Regions from separate parts of the Alteromonas sp. ABH2_165 genome, predicted to be linked through region 3. Evidence: predicted binding sites of a transcription regulator. Region 3 holds the regulator's gene; each other region holds the start of a gene.
The links. Region 3 encodes LexA, which represses DNA repair genes until DNA is damaged. Its sites were predicted from a motif close to TACTGTATNNNNATACAGTA; they were not measured.
Positions count from the first base shown of each region.

Region 1: uvrD (DNA helicase II) is a predicted target of LexA. The motif match lies at 4,080-4,099, and genes of this name have one in related genera.
Region 2: recN (DNA repair protein RecN) is a predicted target of LexA. The motif match lies at 4,690-4,709, and genes of this name have one in related genera.
Region 4: dinB (DNA polymerase IV) is a predicted target of LexA. The motif match lies at 2,662-2,681, and genes of this name have one in related genera.

Region 1 covers NZ_JBSWWF010000010.1:63,758-69,194, forward strand. The annotation lists gene rarD (EamA family transporter RarD) at 1-577, shown strand, start outside; gene ACXAFQ_RS18370 (diguanylate cyclase) at 553-1,797, opposite strand; gene uvrD (DNA helicase II) at 1,855-4,026, opposite strand; gene ACXAFQ_RS18380 (hypothetical protein) at 4,327-5,437, shown strand, end outside.
Region 2 covers NZ_JBSWWF010000001.1:763,752-769,188, reverse strand. The annotation lists gene ACXAFQ_RS03425 (efflux RND transporter permease subunit) at 1-996, shown strand, start outside; gene ACXAFQ_RS03420 (efflux RND transporter periplasmic adaptor subunit) at 993-2,168, shown strand; gene ACXAFQ_RS03415 (DUF3859 domain-containing protein) at 2,250-2,693, shown strand; gene ACXAFQ_RS03410 (6-phosphogluconolactonase) at 2,848-3,762, shown strand; gene ACXAFQ_RS03405 (SOS response-associated peptidase family protein) at 3,845-4,537, shown strand; gene recN (DNA repair protein RecN) at 4,718-5,437, shown strand, end outside.
Region 3 covers NZ_JBSWWF010000002.1:136,344-141,780, reverse strand. The annotation lists gene ACXAFQ_RS05205 (serine hydrolase domain-containing protein) at 1-609, shown strand, start outside; gene lexA (transcriptional repressor LexA) at 740-1,366, opposite strand; gene ACXAFQ_RS05195 (MFS transporter) at 1,431-2,753, opposite strand; gene ACXAFQ_RS05190 (LacI family DNA-binding transcriptional regulator) at 2,803-3,822, opposite strand; gene ACXAFQ_RS05185 (TonB-dependent receptor) at 4,181-5,437, shown strand, end outside.
Region 4 covers NZ_JBSWWF010000005.1:88,070-93,506, reverse strand. The annotation lists gene ACXAFQ_RS11130 (FAD:protein FMN transferase) at 1-179, shown strand, start outside; gene nqrM ((Na+)-NQR maturation NqrM) at 192-425, shown strand; gene ACXAFQ_RS11120 (S8 family serine peptidase) at 504-2,147, opposite strand; gene dinB (DNA polymerase IV) at 2,692-3,768, shown strand; gene ACXAFQ_RS11110 (DUF1653 domain-containing protein) at 3,770-4,000, shown strand; gene ACXAFQ_RS11105 (MBL fold metallo-hydrolase) at 4,101-4,967, shown strand; gene ACXAFQ_RS11100 (hypothetical protein) at 5,218-5,437, shown strand, end outside.

The sequences.
Region 1 (5,437 bases), on a different contig from region 3:
CGTGTTCTTTGGGCGCTTGTTCCTGGGAGAAGTATTGCGGCCAATGCAAAAAGTAGCGGTAGGATTGGCACTCACTGGGGTAGGGATCCTGATTTTCACTTTTGGTCATTTACCCTGGATAGCGTTGGTGCTGGCTATCACTTTCAGTATTTACGGTTTACTGCGTAAGAAAGTGGCGGTGGATTCTTTGCCGGGGTTGTTTATAGAAACCACATTACTGTTGCCATTTGCATTGGTTTACTGGGTGGGTTTCGCCAGTGAACAAAGCGATTTATTTGCCAATGAATGGTCTCTGAATGCCTTAATTGTGGCTGCTGGTTTAGTGACTACGGCACCCTTACTGTGTTTTACAGCAGCTGCCCGTCGCATAATGTATTCCACTCTCGGCTTTTTTCAGTACATTGGGCCGTCGATCATGTTTGTGCTGGCCTTATTCGTGTACAACGAGCCGTTTGAGATGTCCAGATTGATTACCTTCGGCTTTGTCTGGTTGGCGCTGGTGGTGTTCAGTACCGATTCATTGCGCGCGTATCGTCAGCAACAGCGCAAACTTCAGATAGAGCGGGCGCAAACCTGATTTCGCCCGCTCGACTTCGCCTTATAAAGCAGCTTGTCGGCTTCTGTAAGCAAGGTTTCAATATTCTCCCCATGAGCAAACACCAATCCGATACTGCTGGTAATGCTAAGCAACTTGTCTTTGTAAAGAACGGGGGTTTCTGACACCAGAAGACGGAAATCTTCAACACGCTTTTGCGCTTCTTGTGCCGACTGGAAAGGCAGAAATACACAAAATTCTTCACCGCCGAAACGTGCCACTGGCACATCACTAAAGAGTGATGCGATAAGTTCAGCAACGGTTTTCAACACCGCATCGCCGGCATCGTGGCCGTAGGTATCGTTCACCGATTTAAAGTGGTCTAGGTCGATAAGTGCTAATGCCTGATTTTCTGGCGACTGTCGATATTGCGTGGCAATAGAAAAAAAGAAATGACGGCGGTTTGGTAAGCCAGTGAGGTAATCAGAATTGGCTACCCTACGCAGGGTTTCAACATTCTCTAGCAATTCCAGGTTCTGCATGACCCGGCACAAGAACTCTTCATGGCAAAAGGGGCTACGTAAAAAGTCATTGGCGCCGCTTTTTAAAAACGTAGCTGGCAGTAGGCCTGTTCGGTCTTCCGCGATACCAATAATCGCCATTTCTTCTTTTGAATAGGCCCGGCGTAGCTCAGCGATAAAATGAATGCCTTCGTTACCATCTATGGTGTAATCGACAAGCATCAGCTGAATATGCGGATTGTCCGATAAGTACGCCATGGCCTCGTCTTGCCCATTGGCAGAATAAACGAGAAAGTTGTGACGTCGCAGCAGCGATACCATGGCGGTGCGACTTTTACGCTTGTCATCGACCACCAATACACCAATCGATTTATTTTTATCCAACCGGGCAAGCAGGCGGCTTAAATAGTCGTAAATTTGATGATTATCTTTTACTAGATAATCAACAATTTCACGGCCGAGAATGGCTTTACGGGTTTCGGCATCGGCTTGGTCTGTCACCACAATGGTGGGCATGAACGCAGAAATGGTAAAGTCGATCGCCTCGCCATGTGGTGCATCGGGCAGGCTGTAAGCGACTACCGCACAGAGGTATTCCTCTGGAGTAGACAGAGAAAAGCGCACTTGGGCTTCGGTAAGGGAGCTCACTCCAACAGGGATCAAGCCAGCCTTACGCACTAGCTTTGACACCAATTGAAGGCCCTTCTGGCTACTTTCAATCACCAGCACTTTCGTTTGCATTTCCGACCCCAGCGAGGCTAACTCTGTAAACTATAGACGTATCTGAAAGGTATCGGCTTAGGCTGGCTGAAGTTTAGCGTAAGCCAGCACCAGCCATTTACTGCCGAATTCATCAAAGTTTACCTGCACTCGGGCATGGTCGCCAGAACCCTCGTAATTCAGCACAATACCTTCACCGAATTTGCGGTGAGTCACCCGCTGCCCTAACTGGAAGCCGGTTTGTTCGAAGCTTTCGTGTGATGTGGCACGAGAGAAACGGTTATGTACCGGACGTGATACCGTGGATTTAAGCCGCACTTCTTCAACGCACTCAGTGGGAATTTCACGAATAAAACGGGAAGCCGTATGGTATTTATCCTGTCCATATAGGCGACGACTTTCTGCATAAGTGATAAACAGCTTCTTCATGGCTCGCGTCATACCTACATACGCAAGTCGACGCTCTTCTTCCATGCGGCCGGGTTCGTCGTTGGTCATTTGGCTTGGGAACATGCCTTCTTCCACCCCGGCCATAAATACCAGGGGGAACTCCAGACCTTTCGCTGTATGGATGGTCATCATTTGCACCGCGTCTTGATCGGAGTCGGCCTGGGTTTCTCCTGCTTCAAGAGAAGCGTGGGCAAGAAAGGCACTCAGCGGCGTCATTTCATCGGCCTCTTCTGGCACGACAAACTGCTTACAGGCGGTAACCAACTCTTCAAGGTTTTCTAATCTTGCCTGGGCCTTTTCCCCTTTTTCAGCCTGGTACATGGCATAAAGGCCGGACTGACGGATGGCTTTATCTGCCTGTTCTTCCAGTGGCTGGCCTTCGGTAGCCTGTTCAAGCTCTGTGATCAGTAAAATAAAACTCTGTAGTGCATTGGCTGCGCGGCCTTTTAATGCGCCCTCAGCGATTAATAAATTACTCGCCTGCCACAGTGAACAGTTGTGCGCTCGCGCTGTTTCCCGGATGGTGGACAGGGTTTTTTCTCCCATACCTCGACTTGGTGTATTCACCACGCGCTCGTAAGCGGCATCGTCGTGTGGATGGTTAATCATGCGCAGGTAACCAAGAGCGTCTTTGATTTCCTGACGTTCGAAGAATCGTAAACCACCATAAATACGGTACGCCAAACCTTCATGAAGTAGAGCTTCTTCCAAAACCCGCGACTGGGCATTGTTACGATACAAAATGGCGGATTCAGCCAGCGGATGACCTTGCTGCAACCAGGATTTAATTTGCGAGACGATGAAACGGGCTTCATCAAGCTCATTAAAGCCGGCATACACCGATACCAGTTCACCTTCGGCGCCGTCAGTCCAGAGTTCTTTACCCAGGCGGCCGGTATTATTGTCGATAACGGCGTTAGCGGCTTTGAGTATGGTACTGGTAGACCGATAGTTCTGCTCTAGGCGGATTGTTTCTGGCTTGGGGAAGTCTTTTAGAAATTTATGAATGTTATCGACGTTAGCACCACGCCACCCGTAAATTGACTGGTCGTCATCACCTACGATCATAATGGTGTTATCACCAGTGCTACACAGCATGCGTAGCCAGGCGTACTGAATATTGTTGGTGTCCTGGAATTCGTCGACCAGTATAGCGCGGAACCGCTTCTGATAGTGAGCGAGGATCTCTGGATTGCGAGCCCATAGTTCGTGGGCACGCAGTAGTAACTCGGCAAAATCCACCAATCCTGAACGATCACAAGACTCCTGGTAAGCCGCGTAGATGTCGCGCATTTTTTGTTGGGTATGGTCGTTGTGCGTATCAATGTGCTGGGGGCGTAAGCCTTCGTCTTTATTGCCGTTGATATACCACTGCACCTGCCTTGGCGGCCAATGCTTTTCGTCCAAATTCATGGCTTTGAGGATACGTCGGATTAGGCGGTACTGATCGTCTGAGTCGAGGATCTGAAAGTTTTCCGGTAACCCGGCTTCGGCGTGATGCGCGCGCAGCAACCGGTGAGCTAAACCGTGAAACGTGCCCATCCACATGGTATGCATGCTACGTTTCATCAAACTTTCAATGCGGCCACGCATTTCTTTGGCCGCTTTATTGGTGAACGTAACCGCCAAAATTGAGAAAGGCGCAATGTTCTCTACTTCCATCAGCCAGGCGATTCGATGAACCAGCACTCTGGTTTTACCACTTCCCGCGCCGGCTAACACTAGCATGTTGGTTTGTGGGGCTGCTACGGCTTCACGTTGTTTATCGTTGAGGTCGTCGAGAAGTAAAGATACATCCATCAGGCAAGTCACCGCTGAGTTGATTAGTAAAACCGCCTGATTATGCCAGACCCCGCTGTGAATTTATACAGTAACTAAAAGGAATAGTTATTCTCGAAACACCTCGACAGCAAGATTAAATATCAGTAACTTTGACTAAAGTATAATGAACGGAAAATAACCAGTCTGGTACAGTCTTACAAATACTGTTTGTTAATTCATCGATGCGGTGTGCAGTTACGGGTAGCAGTATTTTTAGGCTTAAGCAATAAACGTTGAGTTTTCTGAATTGGAATGCTGACCTCGGATGGCCGAACTGTTATGGATTACGACGTTAAAAATGAAACCGTAGATTTCGATAACCTTATTATCGAAATCTACGATGCAGCACTTACCCGGAAGTGGGGAAGAGTGCTTGCCACATGCAATCAGGTTTTTCAGGCAGATAAAACCTTCCTGTTGCTCAGAGATCTCGTCAACGAACGGGAAGTCGCCCTTCGCATTAAAGTGCAGGAAGAAGCAGTCCATAATCCTGAAGCACTTGCTTCTCTCTCCTCTCTCTCTGTTTTTAAGCCTTTGTTTCTAAAACTCCACGAAGGCGATATTTTCGATACCAGCGAAAAGGTATTTCGTGATCAGAAAGATGCGCCCACTTTCATCGAGCAGATCCTGTCTCCGCTGAATGCTGAAAAAATGCTTGGGGCGCTATTAATGCGGGATGCCCGCTATGAAGCTTACCTGGGCGTGTGCAGAGCAGAGCAAAACGACGACTTTTCGACCTTCGAGCATGTTGCATTCAAACGATTAGTGCCTCATTTTATTCGTGCTGCCCGCTTCTTTCGAGACGAAGAAGTCTTCAGGCAACAGCGCCACTTAGCGCAAGGTTTGTACGATCATATCAAAACGGCGTTTGTGGTGTGTAACAGTAAGCTAGAAGTACAGGCGTACAATGTTCAGGCCGAATCCTATTTCGCGGAAAGCGGTGTGCTTGCGGTGAAAAATCGTAAACTCGCATTTAGCGCTTCGTCTCAGCAGAGCCGTTTTAGCGATAAGGTCAGCGAGTGCCTTCATGAAGCTGGGCTGGGAGTGGGGTCGGAAAAAGTATTGGTGATTGATGACCATGTAGACAAAATCGAGATCTTCCACATTCACAAGCTGGGCTCTCAGGCTGAAGGCGAGCGTAGAGAGGCCATGGTGGTGGTAAATATTCAATCTCGAATTAAACCCGACTGGAAAAACGTGCAGTCATGCTATGCACTGAATAAGAAAGAAGTTTTGATAGCTCGCATGCTCTATAAAGATACCCCGTACGGCGATATCTCAGTGGCCGTAAACCTGCCTGAAAGCGAAGTGAAAGATCATGTACACCGTATTTTAAAAGCAGTAAATGTTCGTAATGAGGAAGCGCTTATTGGTAAGCTGTCGATGTTTG
Region 2 (5,437 bases), on a different contig from region 3:
GCGCCTTCGATAAAAGTAAACGTAGACCGCACCCAGGCACTGTTTACCAACGTGACGCAACAGGATATTACCAACTCTATGGTGGTCAACCTGGCCGGTTCGTCGCAGGTTGCACCGTCTTTCTGGCTGGAGCCATCCAGCGGTAATACCTACCCTATTGTGTTACAGACGCCGCAGTACCGCCTTGATTCACTGACCGATTTAAAAAATTTGCCGGTGGATGCAGAAAATAGTGAAGACTCCCTGGTACTTGGTGGACTCGCACAGTTCAAACGCGCCCCCACAAACGGCGTGGTGACGAAAACCAACATACAACCAGTAATTCAGATATATGCCGCTGTTGCGGAACGGGATCTGGGTTCAGTTGTTAAAGATATTAATGAAATTCTTGATAAACAGAAAAAGCAACTGCCGAAAGGCTCATCAGTGACGCTGAGCGGACAGGCAGAGACCATGACTCAGGCATATACCGGCTTGTTTGCTGGCCTCGCCGGGGCTATCGTGCTGGTTTATCTGCTCATCGTCATAAATTTTCAGTCGTGGCGTGATCCGCTGGTTATCATTGGCGCTCTTCCCGCGGCGCTTGCCGGTATAGTCTGGATGTTGTTCCTTTCCGGCACGACCTTCAGCGTACCCGCCCTCACTGGTGCGATCATGTGTATGGGCATTGCCACATCCAACAGCGTGCTGGTTATCAGCTTTGCCCGTGAATTACTGGAAGAGCACGGTGATCCGCTGAAAGCTGCCATAGAGGCCGGTGTTTCCCGTCTGCGCCCGGTTATCATGACGGCGACCGCAACCGTTATCGGCATGTTACCTATGGCACTCGCACTGGGTCAGGGTGGCGAGCAAAACGCGCCACTTGGTCGTGCAGTTATCGGCGGCCTGCTGGTCGCCACTATTGCAACACTCTTTTTTGTGCCGGCTTTGTTCAGCATTGCTCACAGAAACACTGAGAAATCATCACAACCGCAGTCTCAAGGAGAAGACTCATGAAAACTTATCCATTAGGTATGATTAGCATCCGCCTGATTGCAGTGTCTGTTGTTATTATTGCTGTAATCCTCGCAGGCGGTGGATTTTTTGTTAAGGCCCGTCAGCAGGAAAAACTGGCTGAGCGAACTGAGCAGCTTGCTGTTCTTCCGGTCAAGGTAACAAAACCGGAAAAACAGGAAAATATGGAACAAATCCGCCTTCCGGGACGGTTGGAAGCATTCAAAACCGCCTCCATTTACGCGAGGGTAGACGGCTATGTCGCTAACTGGTTAGTAGACATTGGCGATAAGGTAGAAAAAGGCGATGTACTGGCAGAACTCGACACGCCGGATATTGACCAGGAACTGTCCAGAGCTGAAGCAAACCTGAATGTGGCAGAAGCCGATGCTGCGCTGGCGAAAACGACGGCCCAACGATGGCAGGAATTGGTGAAATCTAACGCTGTTTCAGTACAGGAAGCCGATCAGAAAACCAGTGAGTACAATGCTCTGGCTGCCACTGTAGAATCAAGCCGTGCGTCGTTAAACTATCTTAAAGTGCAGCAGCAATACGCAAATATAAAAGCACCGTTCAGCGGCGTAGTTACCGCCAGAAATATTGATGTCGGCGATTTAATCACTGCTGGTAACAGCGGTGGTGAATGGTTATACGAAATTTCGCAAACCGATAAAATCCGGGTTTATGTTCGTGTGCCGCAAAGTTATCTCGATCAGGTTTCAGTAGGATCCCGGGCAACTATCTCAGTTCCTGGCACCTCTCAGGAAGTAAAGTCAGCGGTCACCGCCTACTCAGGTATGGTGGAAAAAGAAAGTGGTACAGCCCTTATGCAGATCCTGGTTGATAATGATGACAGCAAACTGGCTCCCGGCAGCTTTGCATCTGTTGCACTGGACACTACACAACCTGACGGCACGTATACCCTGCCCTCCAATACGCTCATTTTTGACGCGGACGGTCTGGCGGTGGCAACCGTTTCTGATGATAATAAAATCGTCAGAATGCCCGTTCAGCTAGCGCGTGATTTGGGTACCATGATCGAAATAAAATCGGGTTTGTCCGGCAATGAGCGCGTGATTACCAGTCCACCTGATGGTATCCAGGCCGGTACTGAAGTGCGTATCCAGAAAGACAAAAAGAAAGACGATAAAAAAAATGATAAAAAGAACGCCTGAATTTCAGGCTTCTTTACTACTGACTTTTATCTGCTCTGCGGTTTCCGATATCATAGGCCGTTTTACTGAAGGCTTCTAAAAATGGCTAAGCACAAACCGGTAATTGAAATGCTGACCTGCGGCATTCACACTAAGTGGGATGCCGACGACAAAGCGCTTCCTAAAATTAAAACCTTCACACAGAGCGTACCTCTCGAACTGGATATTGAGTTCGGTTTCATCGTTAATATCAAAAAGGCCAAGAACCAGAAAGTCCGCTTTTGTATTTATCATCCCGATATTCCGGATAAACACGGTGAGCCCATGCCTCCCTTCAACGGCGAAGAGTACATTCGTTCTAACGACTGGGATTTCTATCTTGGCGACACATTATGGGAGCCACTGGAAAATAAAGTGGGAGACTGGCGCATGACACTGGAACTGGATGGCAAGATCATTGCTGATAAAACCTTCACCGTAGAAGAAGATTTACCCTACGACGGTGCGCAATTCTGGATGCGCGGGAAACCTAAGTTAAAGCGCTAAAGTACGGCGCTGCTGTGTTACGCAGTTGGCATCAAGAGATTATTGTAAGCGATGAGAACTGAAAGTGATTTAGAAGCCATAATAACGAAATGAAATGCTACCGGTAGCATGATAATCTAATAAAATATCAATGCAGCATCAAAAGAGGTAATCAATGACATTCAAACGGGACGAGCAGCAAGGCAATATTTGGCTTTCCACCAACCACGTTAACGGTGATTTTACCGATTTTGGTATTCAGCCTCACATCCTGCCATCTGAAGCCGCCGTGGGAGAAGCCATGTTAGAAGAATTGCTTGCCACCGCTTCTCAAAAAACCGGAGAAATAAATATCGCGTTGCTTGGCGGCCGTGGTGCGCAAGCGTTTCACCGGTTACTCGGTGAAAAGGCGCGTACCCGTGAACTTGATCCTGTATTGTCGCGATTGAATGTGTTTACCCAAGATGCACTAGCACCGATGAGCATGGCGAATAGTCTGAGCTTTGTAAGAGATTTTGAGCGTATTCTGGGCGATGACTTCTTCGCCAAAATTAACAGTTTTACGCCCATGCAAACCGATGTAACCAATCTGGAAGCTGGCCTCACCGCTTACCTCGATAAACTCGAATCGTTAGGCGGACTGGATATTTTCTTTATTGGTCATGGTCCGGAAGACAACGCAGCCTCTCACCTCGCCTATATAAAGCCCGGCTCCGGTGCAAAAGCTGAACATATGGCTGGTCTTATTCCCATTTCCAGCAGCATTTTGGAACACCACATCAGCAAGTTTAAAGCCGGAGGCAGCAACATCAGTGAGGCCGATGAACAAGAGTGTCGCGCGGCTGGTTTTATCCTTACCCTGGGCCCCGCAGCAATTCTCTCGGCAAAAAAGGTTGTGCAATCAGTGGTCGATGCGTCTACTGCACCGGCCAAGATACAAACCTATGCTAATGTTATGAATTCACCACTCAGCACCGACATTGAAATGGCAAAACAACAGTTAGATGCAAATCCCGGCCTGTGGATTCGTCTGCATTCAAATAAAAAATCCTTTGTGCTGCAAGATGTTATGAGTGACGTTGTCGCATAACCACGAGGATTATTTTTCACCTTCACTAAACATCGGGCCGCAATCAGCGTATCTTAAACGCTGAATAGATTTGGAGATTGCTATGTGCGGCTTTATTCAACGAGAACCGAAATCCACGGGTTTGCAGGAAGTGTTATCTGAGGCAGGTTTAACTGAAACCTTGCCTCTTTTCGCTGCAGAAAATGAGAACGTGATTAACTTTTACCCGGCTTATGGAAAAGATCCTTCACGAAAAATCTCGAATCTCATCGTGAGTCCCCAAACAAGCATTGATGCGACCTGGTGGTTCGATGCCAAACCCTACGGTGACAGCCTGTTATTAGGCGACCGCACAACGTTCAACGCCAGAAACCTCGACAGTCCATTTTGGAAACATGCTATACAATCACGCCGCGCTATCGTTGCCGCTACGGCTGTGGGCGAGTCGAATCCGGTAGGTAAAGGCAAAGCGCATTACCTGATGAAAGCGCGGCGGGGGCTGCTCATCGGCGCCGTTTACCGTATTTTTGACAATGGCTGCGCTGTTTGTTCAGTGATCACCCGCCCGCCCCAGCCTGGGTTCAGCCAGTTCCACGAAAAGTCCATCCCGTGCTTTTTGCCAACAGATCCCCAGGTTATCGATGCCTGGCTAAGCGGCGAACAAAACGACCCTTTGGTAAATGAGATCCTTGCAAACCCGCGGCTTTACGATGATCTTTGTGTCACTCCAGTGAAAAGCTTCAAAAGTGCAGAGGCTAAAGGCCCTGACATCTGGTTACACGCTAGCGCTCCATAACCGATATAAACGGAATATCGCTTAGGAGCATATTGCTGCTGACATTTAAATTCGCTAGTAAATCAATTGGATAAGCAGCTATCCACTGGCGCTTTCCCACCCTCAATAAAAACTTCACTTTACACCGCCAAAATACTGTATATATTTACACATACTGTATAAACATACTGCGGTGAAAAAATGCTGGTCAATTTATCGATTAAAAACTTCGCTGTTGTAAAACAATTGTCCGTAAACTTTGAAGCGGGAATGACGGCCGTTACCGGTGAAACTGGTGCGGGTAAATCTATTGCGATAGATGCGCTCAGCCTTTGTTTAGGTGAGCGAGCAGATGCCGGTGCGGTGAGAAAAGAAGCCACCAAGGCTGAAATTGTCGCCCACTTCAATTTAAGTGGCCACAAAGCCGCACTCGCCTGGCTTGACGAGCAAGAGTTAGTCGATGACGAAGACGACAGTTGCTTCGTGCGTCGCGTTATTTCTCGTGAAGGCCGCTCTAAAGCGTTCATTAACGGTACACCAGTTTCACTTCAGCAATTAAAACAGTTTGGTCAGTACCTCATTGCTATTCATGGACAGAATACGCATTTACAGCTGCTTAAAGATGACTATCAGCGAAAACTTGTGGATCAGTATGCCGCACACCCAGCCTTATTAAACAGCGTTGCGGAACACTACCGTAGCTGGAAGAGTAAACAGGCAGAGCTAAAGGCGCTGGAAACACAGGCGCAGCAACGCGCAGACCGCCAGCAATTATTGGCTTATCAGGTTAAAGAACTGGATGAGTTTGCCATTGAAGAAGGCGAGTTTATCGAGCTTGAAACAGAGCATAAGCGTTTAAGCAATGGGCAAACGCTTTTGGAACAAGCTCAAACCAGTTTTTATAACCTGTATGAGAATGAT
Region 3 (5,437 bases):
TGGACGTTAGTCAGTGCTGCAATGGAAGGCGCTGATGGCAATCGGGATTTTCGTCAGATTATCGAACAGGAAGTGTTTGCGCCTTTATCGCTAAAAGAAACTGTATTTGATGATCAGTTCACAATTATCGAAAACCGCGCCCGGCCCTATACAACCGAAGAAGGCACTTTGATTAACGCTCCCCAAACCGACCACAGCTACAAGTGGGCAGGTGGCGGTTTTATTGCCTCGCCATCTGACATTGTGCGCTTTGCAGTGGCTCACGTAGCCAGTGATTATTTGGCTGCAGAAACAACGAAATCCATGTTTACCCGGGCAACGTTAAATAACGGGGACGAAGTGGGCTACGGCATTGGCTGGAAAGTTGGCTTTGGCGATTATCGAGAACGGGAAGCGTATAAAGCTAACGTGGAAGCACTTAAGTTAATGGACGACATTCCCACCGCGGTGATGCATTCAGGCGGCAGCATGGGTGGTATTACCATGACGATTCTGTGTCGTGAACACAACACAGCAGTGACTGTAGTGAAGAATGTGAGTGGCGAAAAAAATGCTGACGTTTTTATGCTGGCACTAAAAACACTGCACTATGCTCACACCAGTTATTAAGTTAGGGCAAATCCTTCACTAGCGCTTCGTTAAGGGCACCATATTGATAAAAGAAAAAGGCGATGCTCACTTCAGTGCATCGCCTTTCTTATTCTATAAAATCTATTTTGTTTGGTACGGTGCCCGGCGCTTACATCCAGTCGGCGTTTCTGATCACACCAACGGCTAAACCTTCAATATTGAAAGGCTCTGACGCCAAATCTACCTTAATCGTGTTGAATTCGTCGTTTTCAGCATGCAGCCATACTTCTCGGCCACGTTTTTCAAGACGTTTCACGGTTACGTCTTCATCAACACGTGCAACCACAACCTGCCCATTGTGAACATCTGTAGTACGGTGCACTGCGAGAAGATCGCCATCTAAAATACCGATATCTTTCATACTCATGCCGTTTACGCGCAGCAGAAAATCTGCACGGGGGTGGAACAAGTCAGGATCGACCTTGTAGTGCATTTCCACATGTTCCTGGGCCAGAATTGGCTCACCGGCAGCAACCCGCCCAATTAACGGTAAACCGGCATCTTCCTCGTTTTCACCTTCCAGAGGAATATTCAGTTTAATACCCCGGGAGGTACCCGCCAGGATTTCGATTACCCCTTTTCGTGCCAGTGCTTTTAAGTGCTCTTCCGCCGCATTGGCCGATTTAAAACCCAGTTGCCTGGCGATTTCGGCACGCGTTGGCGGCATACCGGTTTCCAGCATGGTGGTTTTAATGAGTTCGAGAACTTCCGTTTGTCTTGGGGTAAGTGGACGCATAAACAGCCCTGTTTTTCTATACAGTTCCTGTGAGTATATACAGTTATGCAAGATTGACAAGTGATCAACGTTGATTGATTGCGGTTTTTTCCTCAGCTGTATTTACCATTTCCTGGTGACATTGATGGGTAATCGGATAAAACCAGAGCACGGCAACGCCAAGGACACAGCCGATAGCGGCAATAATGGCAATGCTATCGACAAAGAATTCTGCATTTCCTGCAGTTTGCAACGCAGACCATTCCAGTACCCCCGCTATCACCGCGAATGACAGTCCATCACTCACCCGCATCACCAGGTGGAAAGCGCCAAAGGTTAGCGTAGGGTTCACTACCCCCGTTTCTCGCAAACCATATTCGATAGTGTCGGGTAGCGCGGACCATATCAACACCATGAGCCCCCCGGCAAAAATGCCACACGAGAAGAACGCCAAACACAGGAAAGGTAGCGACCGGGGCGTAAACACCATGAATATGAGTAACACCGCAATCAGACCCACTAAGCCAAGAATCATGGCGTGATGCTTTTCTATCAGGTACGACAGCTTTACGAAGCCGGGCAATGCCACCAATTTACCAATGGCCAAGCTTATAATGAGCCAGTTTGTGAGTTTTTCGTCTGCCAGTAACATACTGGCGAAGTAGACGCCGGATTTGTAAAACACTGGAATAAAGATACAAGGTAAAAGCGCATACAATGCCAGCACCATAAAGGCGCGATTTTTACACAACGCTGTGAAGGTGGCTCTCAGTGGCGGCCGCTGTACTTGAAGAGGCTGAATTTGTAATGACCACACGGGCATGATGCATAAATAAATATTGCTCAGCATAAACAGGCAGCAGAGGCCCAACATCCATAATCGAAGGTCATCTCCCGGGGTTTCCAACAACGCAATAACTTTACCCGCGAAGGCAGCGAAAACCAGAATGGCTGATGCGTTGAAGAAGATGCGGGCAGATGACAACTTTGTGCGTTCACGGCTATTGCTTGTTAGCGTACCAAGCATGGCATTGTGGGGAATATCCAACAACGCATAGCCAATTCTGAACACGATTGCAGCCACGAGATAGAATAAAAACAGCGACTCTCTCGCCAATTCGACGGGATAAAACAGCAGAGCAAAAGACAACACGGTAATAGGGGCGCTTAGGGCAATAACTTTCTGATAGCGCAGCCGATAGGTATCGAGCATGACTGACAGCGTGATATCCAGAATACCGGACACAATCAGTGAAACCATTAAAATGAGACCTGCTGTCGAAGCTCCTAAGCCCTGAATATCTGCCAGGTAGTAAAGAAGCAGAAGGTCTGTAAAATTCCACAGCGTACTTTTGGTAAAAGCACCCGACGCGTAGGCGTTGCGCTGAAACCGAGTCAACCTTCTCACTGGCGGTACTCTGTCAGCTTAGCTGACAATTGCAACACTGCCGGTTTGTTCACAACAGTGGGCCACATGAGCTACGTTGCACGTACCGACATCGCAAATCAGTGGTTTCCTCGTAAGGACGATGAAGTACAAGCTGTTGAATCAATTTTCCGGCCGCAGCCTTACCCAGGTTCTCCACCGGTTGATGCACCGTACTTAGCGGTGGCCAAAGGTTTTTACTAGAGGGGTCGTCATCGAATCCCACTACCGATAACTCGTACGGAATACGCAATTTAAGCTGGCTAGCTACTTTGTAAACCAGTGTTGCAATGTAATCGTTGAAGGTGAAAAATGCCGTGGGCCGATCGTCCCGGCTCAGCATGGTGCGGATAATTCTTTCGTAGGTCTCGTCGGTTTTAGGGTTACTATTTACCACCAGCTCAAGATCGACACTGATCCCAAAATTATCATGGGCTTCCTGAAACCCTTGGTAGCGCAGTAAGCCGCCATGGACCGTGTTGTAATTAATAATGCCAATACGACGGTGACCCATGGTCAACAAATGGGTAACCGCCTCTCGTACACCGCCGACAATGTCGCAGGATACGCAGCTGACTTCGTCCATATCCATCGGCAAAATTTTTACTACGGGTTTGTTCTCGGCGTTAATCACCTCAAGCACACCTTTATCATCACACAAAGGGGGCGTGAGAATATAGCCATCGGGATTAGAGCGTTCCGAGAGTTTTCTGACCTGTTCAACAAGCGAAGCTCTGTCTTTAACTGGCCTCACAAGTAGGTCATAGCCCGCTTCATCACAAACTTCAATGGCCCCCGACGTCAGCCTTGCGGAATAAGAGTTGGAAGCATAGTCCATATATAGCAGGCAAATAAGATACGACTGCCCGGTCCGCAGTCGCCGGGCATTTAAATCTACGCGATAGCCGGTTTTCGCCACGGCATCGAGGACTTTCTGCTTATTTTTATCTCTAACGGTGGGGTCGTTGTTCAGAACCCGCGACACGGTTTTGATAGACACGCCAGCTTCTTCGGCAACGTCATGCACTGTGATGTTCTTTTCCGCTTTCATATCTACTTACGTTTTCTGCAACTATTTCTATTGTGCCACAGGCTTTCCGAAAACCCAGTTGAAAATATTGCGTTATAGACAACAAAAAGACAACGTTAGCATATAATATTTGAAAATATGCTTATAACCCAAACTTAGAAACAAAAATTAAGATCATATTTTTCAACACTTTAAATAAAGTATGAGCGATATCAAAACAAAAAGACAACGATAGACTTTTAAACAGATCAAGCTGTATCCTTGTTAAGAAATTAACAATTATTAAACAAAAAATATCAGCGCAGCTCAGTGTTTGGGATGCGCACAAAAAATGCACTTATGTTGCCGAGTGCAAAAAAAGACCTGAGGAGATACATTGATGTTTAACCAAAAGCCACTCACAAAAGCGTTACTGATAGCGTTGGGCGCGATGTCGTCGTCGGCCCTGCTCGCGCAGGAAGACGCTGAGCAAGACGCAAAATCCAAAGCCCAGTTGGAAGTCATTGAAGTCACTGCGCAAAAGCGTGTGCAGGGATTCATGGAAGTGCCCGTCGCAGTAACAACCGTATCTGGAGAAATTCTGGATGCAGCGCAAGCTACAGAATTTCAGGATCTGGTGCAGGTAAGCCCGTCTGTTACGTTTAATCAGTCTGGTGATATGCGAGGTTCCGGCGTTAACATTCGTGGTATTGGTACTACCGCCTTCCAGACAGCCGTAGAGCCCACCGTAAGTACAGTAATCGATGGCATTCCGCTAGGCCGTACCGTGCAATTCCTGTCAGATCTGGCTGACATCGACCGGGTGGAAGTACTGCGCGGTCCACAGGGCACACTGTTCGGTAAAAATGCCTCAGGTGGTGTAGTTAGCGTCTTTACCAAACGCCCGGAAGATTCTTTTTTCGGTGAAGTCCGTATGACGCTCACCGACGATGACGCCTGGGGATTGATGGGTCAGGTTACCGGCCCCCTCAACGATAATATGCGTGGACGCTTGTCGTTCTACAATCGTGACTTCGATGGTTTTGTAAAAAACCTCACCACTGGCGAGATGATCAACGGTGACGAAAGTAAGGGGATGCGCGGTAAGCTGGATATCGATCTTGGCATGGATGACAACCTCTATATCATTGCGGATTATTCCAAGCAGACACGGGATTGCTGTACACCAACGCTACAAAGTATTGGCCGCGGTTCACTGGCTGACCTCCACCAGCTTGGAGAAGACTATGCTGATGTGGATGTGTCCTGGGGCAACAATGAAGTTAAAATTGCCAGCCCAGCGTACTCGAACACAGAAACCGGCGGGATCTCCGTTGAATACAACCACAGCTTCGAAGAGTTTACGCTAACGTCGATTACTGGCTACCGCGGTTTTACCCTCGAAACCGCACAAGATGCCGACATCGTGCCTTACCTCACGCCGGTGACAGGCCATGTGTTGTTTACTAAAAACGGCGCATCCGGTGGCGGCGACCAACAGCAGTCACAGTTCTCACAAGAACTCCGTCTAGCTGGACGTCTTACTGACGATATGTTTGTCACAGTGGGCGCGTTCTACTGGGAGCAAACAGTTGACCGTTATTTCGAACGTGAAGTCATGCGCTGTGCTGATGCCTACGATCCGGTAGTCGGTACG
Region 4 (5,437 bases), on a different contig from region 3:
ATCCGTCATCAATGACAGCTGATGGTTTAGCTACGGCATTTAACGTGATGGGCTGGGATGAAGCAAAAGCGCTTGCGGAGAAAGAGGATTTAGCCGTATTTCTGATCAAACGAACGAAAGACGGATTTGAAGAATATGCTTCGCCACAGTTCGATGAAATCGTTGAAGTGAAAAATTAGGAGTCGTTAACTATGTCCACCTTTATTCTCGCATTCGTATTCTTTCTCGCCATGGTGATGGCCATGGGTGTTGGATACATGGTGCAAAAGAAGTCTATCGCCGGTAGCTGCGGCGGGTTAGGTGCGCTGGGTATTGAAAAGGCCTGTGATTGCCCGGAGCCTTGCGACCGGAAAAAAGCGCGCATGGAAAGAGAAGAAGCCCGTCAGAAGAAAATTGCGGAATGGAAAGACAACCAGATCCTGTAATGGGTACGCTGAATTAACAGTGTAAAGAAAGGTCGATACATCTTGTACCGGCCTTTTTTATTCTACGAGAGGTTGGGATTACTCGTAAGAATAGCTCATGGTTACATTGCTATAGGTGCTATATGCGCGCAGTCCGATATGCCATGTTCCCGCTTCAGGTGCAGTGAAGGTACATACTTCGTTGTTGCCACTCTTATATGGGCGACAATTGTACGCACTGGTCGTGGGCTGAGAGCCGTATCGCACGTAGAGATCTGCATCGCCACTGCCACCGGCAATCTGAATGGTCATAGTGGAAACGCCAGCGGGGATGGTCCAGGTGTATCGATCCCAAGCTGAACGTGAACCAGAAAGACCAGTAAGTTGACCTGATACCGGTTCTACACCGGGTTCCGTTGGCGTACCGCCGCCATCCCCACTGCCATCACAACCATTGTTGTTCAGGTAGCTGTTGGCTTCTCCCACGCGAACCAGACCATAGCCGTAATAGTTATCACGACCTGCGCTGCCACGGTCTTCCGCAGTTGCGGCTAATGCACTGCGTATCTGACTTGCGCTACACTGAGGGTGAAAGCTCCATACCAGTGCCGCTGCACCTGCAACATGAGGGGTCGCCATGGATGTACCGTTAAGAGTCGCATAGCTGTTTGTAGGATAGGTTGAATAGACCGAGCTACCAGGGGCTGAGATTTCAACCTGTGAGTTATACTGAGAATAGCTCGCACGGTTCTTACCGGAGTCTACGGCAGCAACTGAAACAACTGCATCGTAAGATGCCGGATAAGAAAGGGAACTGTTGCCATCGTTACCAGCAGCGGCAACCAATAGCATGTTGTCATCAACAAAGCCTTGCATCGCGTTGGCTTCAGCTGACGATGAACCCGCTCCGCCCAAACTCATGTTTACCACGTCGGCGCCAGCATCCTGACATTGGTCAATGGCGGTGATGATATCTGAAGCGTAAGTCCAGCTGCCGCTATCATCAAAAATCTTCACTATGTGTAAGTTTACGCCGGGATAAACGCCAATCACGCCCTCTGTGTTGTCGTAGGCAGCAATGGTGCCTGCCACGTGTGTGCCATGACCGTTCCCATCGTTATACCAGTTACCAACCGCACTGTTATTCCCCTGGCCGGTAACACCGTCATTTTGACCGGGAAGATCGGGATGCCCAAGATTGTAGCCTGTGTCGATAATACACACTTTACGGGCACTGGTATCAGACTGGAAAAGTTGGTTTGCCTGAACCATGTTGTAACCGTAAGGTGTGGTCTGCGCCATCAGGTGGCGTTTTGGATCGGGAGCAACCTCAATGTCTTTGTTTTTCATAAGCGCATTGAGTGCTTTCTTGTTAAGCGTTACCGACGCCATACCATGGCGTGACATTACTTTATGTGTTTTACCACCTACACGCTGAATGGCCGATTTCACTGATGCTACTGACATCGCCCGCGGATTGGCTTTGCTGGTAGTCTCCAGGCCAGATTCTGTTTCTTCAGCAATACCTGTCTTGAAGGTCACAATATAGCGCTCTTCCGCGCCACCCCTTGCATTGCGCTGGAGCGCCCGAAGTTCTTTCAAATCTAATGGTGTTAGGGGCGATGACGCTACCTTGATCGGACCTGCGTCGCTGGTTTCAGTAATCGCATTCGCCGACAGAGCAATTAAGCTTAATGACGTTGCAATAAGGGTTTTGGTTGGAAATGTGTATGATTTGGACATTTATTTTCCTGTCTTGTCGTTATTTTTTCCCACTCGCTCTCTGCGGAGCGCTACTTCGGGGTGTTTAACCGGCCTGTGCACGCCATTTCAGATGGCTTTATTGTTTTTCCTTTGCCGTTCCGTCGACTAAAAAATCGGCTAAATGAAACGGCGATACGCAAGCGTTGTAAAAGCTACTTTTGCTAAGCAGCACGAAATCTATACTACGGATAGGTGGGGGCTGTAACGTATAACGTCGCATAATCTCGTATCGGAATAGACACGTATTACAGGGGTGAGTATTTCGCTGCGAGATACAGCAACAGGGCGGTACAGACAGATAGGCGTCACTTAATATTTAAATTCATAAAAATGAAATAAAAACAGATTTATAGGTGGCGTGGATAAATTTTCAGAAATTTTTTAGCAAGGGCGAAATAATACTTTGCAAAAAATCTGCTTTATTCAGCAAAGAGAAGAGGAGTATTAGAGCAGACCAATTAAACACTTCTATTGCTGGCAATTTTCGTTAAAATGCTGTGTATGTATACAGTGTGGTGGCGATGTGCGGAAAATCATTCACGTTGATATGGATTGCTTCTACGCGGCAGTTGAGATGCGTGATAATCCGTCGTTAACCCATAAGCCCATAGCTATTGGCGGCAGCTCTGACCGCCGTGGCGTTATTTCTACCTGCAACTACCCTGCGCGTAAATACGGTGTACGTTCGGCTATGGCTACCGCTTATGCGAAACGTTTGTGCCCTGATCTCATTCTCGTACCTGGCCGCATGGATGTTTACGTTAGAGAAAGCCAGAAAATCCGCGAAATATTCAACGATTACACCGATCTCATCGAACCCTTATCACTCGATGAAGCCTACCTTGATGTCACACACACGCGCTTGTTTAATGGCAGCGCCACGTTAATCGCTGAAGATATTCGCCGGCGAATCAAGCAAGAGCTGAATCTAACCGCGTCTGCTGGTGTCGCTCCTTGTAAGTTTGTAGCCAAAGTTGCCAGTGATGAAAACAAGCCCGATGGCCTGTGTGTGATCACGCCGGACAAACTCGATAGTTTCGTTCGTGCCATGCCATTGGCTAAAATTCCCGGGGTAGGTAAGGTGACGCAACAAAAGTTGCAGCGCTTGGGTTTGCATAATTGTGCTGACGTGCGGAAATACCCCTTCGAGCGTTTGCAAAAGGAGCTGGGGAAATTTGGCACCGTGTTGTGGAATCGTGCTCACGGTATTGATGATCGTGATGTTAATACCACTCGGGAACGCAAATCCATAGGTGTTGAACGTACCTTTAGCACAGATTTACACTCGCTAGAGGAGTGCCGGGACGTTATCCCTGCGTTGTGGGAGAAAATGCAGCAACGAATAGCGTCACATTTACAGAAATCTGGCGCAAAACGCTGCCTCATACGCTCGCAGGGTGTTAAGCTAAAATTCCAGGATTTTCAACAGACCACAGTAGAGCACCGGCATCACGATATTGAAGCGCCTTTCTTTTATGAACTCCTCGACGAAGCCTGGCAGCGTTCAAGGGGAAGAGGTGTGAGGCTGGTGGGTATTCATATTGGTCTGGCTGACGGAACATCTGTTGAACAATTAAAGCTACCTTTGGAGGATGACTAAGGTGCCAAACAGCATTAAACCCGGAACTTATCAGCATTATAAAGGCAACTTTTATACTGTTATTGGTGTGGCTACCCATTCCGAAGACGAAACTAAATTGGTCGTCTATCGCCCCGAATACGGCGACAGAGCGTTGTGGGTAAGACCACTGGAGATGTTTGTTGAGAATGTAGAGGTTGATGGCGAAGCTGTACCGAGATTTCGTTATGTTGACGAGCATAATCCGGACTAACGGATACCGTTGAAGCGACATCAGGTAAACCTGAACTGCAAATGCACTGTTCATTTGTAAGCTACGTATCAGCCATAACACACGTAAACAGGGAAAGAAGATGATATTTCCAGTTAAACAAAAAATTAATTCGTTGATAGCGGTAGTCACGCTTATTGGCTGCACAGGTGGCGCATTCGCTCAGGATTTTGATAACGTTAAAATAAAAGATACGCCGCTGCGCGGTTCAGTGCATATGTTTGAAGGCGCCGGTGGCAATATCGGCGTATCTGCCGGTGAAGACGGTATTCTCATTATTGATGATCAGTTTGCGCCACTGGCTGAAAAGATTGCGGCCGCACTGAAAGAATTGGGTAACGATGCACCTAAATATCTGGTAAATACCCATTTCCACGGCGACCACACTGGCGCCAACGCATTCTTCCACGACCACAAAGACAGCACAATTTTCGCCCACGAAAATGTGCGTGTTCGTTTGGCGTCAGATGAAAAAGTTGCTCCGGGCGCGTTGCCCGTGGTGACGTTCGCAGATGGCATTACCATTCACTTTAATAACGAAACCCTCAACGTTTTTCACCTCGAACACGGTCATACCGATGGCGATAGTGTGGTGTGGTTTAAAGAGCCGAATGTCATGCACACTGGTGATCTGTTCTTCAATAAACGATTTCCGTTTATTGATTTAAGTTCCGGTGGCAGCGTTGATGGATACGTGGCGGCGGTGAAAACCTTACTGGGTAAAATTGATGACGATACCATCATTATTCCCGGTCATGGCCCGTTGGCAGACAAAGCTGACTACGAAAACTTTCTCGCGATGATTGAAGAAACCCGCAGCACAGTAGAGAAAATGAAAGCGGATGGACTCACTCAGGAGCAGGCAATTGAAAAAGGCCTGGGTAGCCAGTGGGACAGTTGGAGCTGGAACTTCATCAGTACAGAAAAGTGGATAAAAACACTTTGGTAAGTTTATCAAAAGGAGGTGTAAAACCTCTTTTTTGTTAATAATAAATAACTTATCGCAACATTGTAGATGTCAGTAAATACTATTGCATAGTGGGGATGGAAATCATCTTTTTACCGTTGTAAAGCAATTGTAAAAAGAGTTTTGAGTTGATAATCTCAATTTTCGCTGTTCAGCATAGCCGCTGAGAACATAACATTTCAGTGCAAAGTGCCGGACGTAGTACGAAATCTCCTTCACATGGAAGTATTGCATGAACAAACTACTGGTATTTATTCTTGTGCTATTTGCCGTTGCCGGCTGTAAATCTACACCCGATTACCTGAACACTAAAAGTCTTGTTACTAATTATCAGACGGTTGGTCTGGTCAGTTTTGATGTGCCTGAAGGTCTTGAATACTTTGCCCCAAAACTAAAACAATTCTATAAGCCACGCATTGAAACCAAGCTGGCAGAGGCGGGCTTCAAAACCG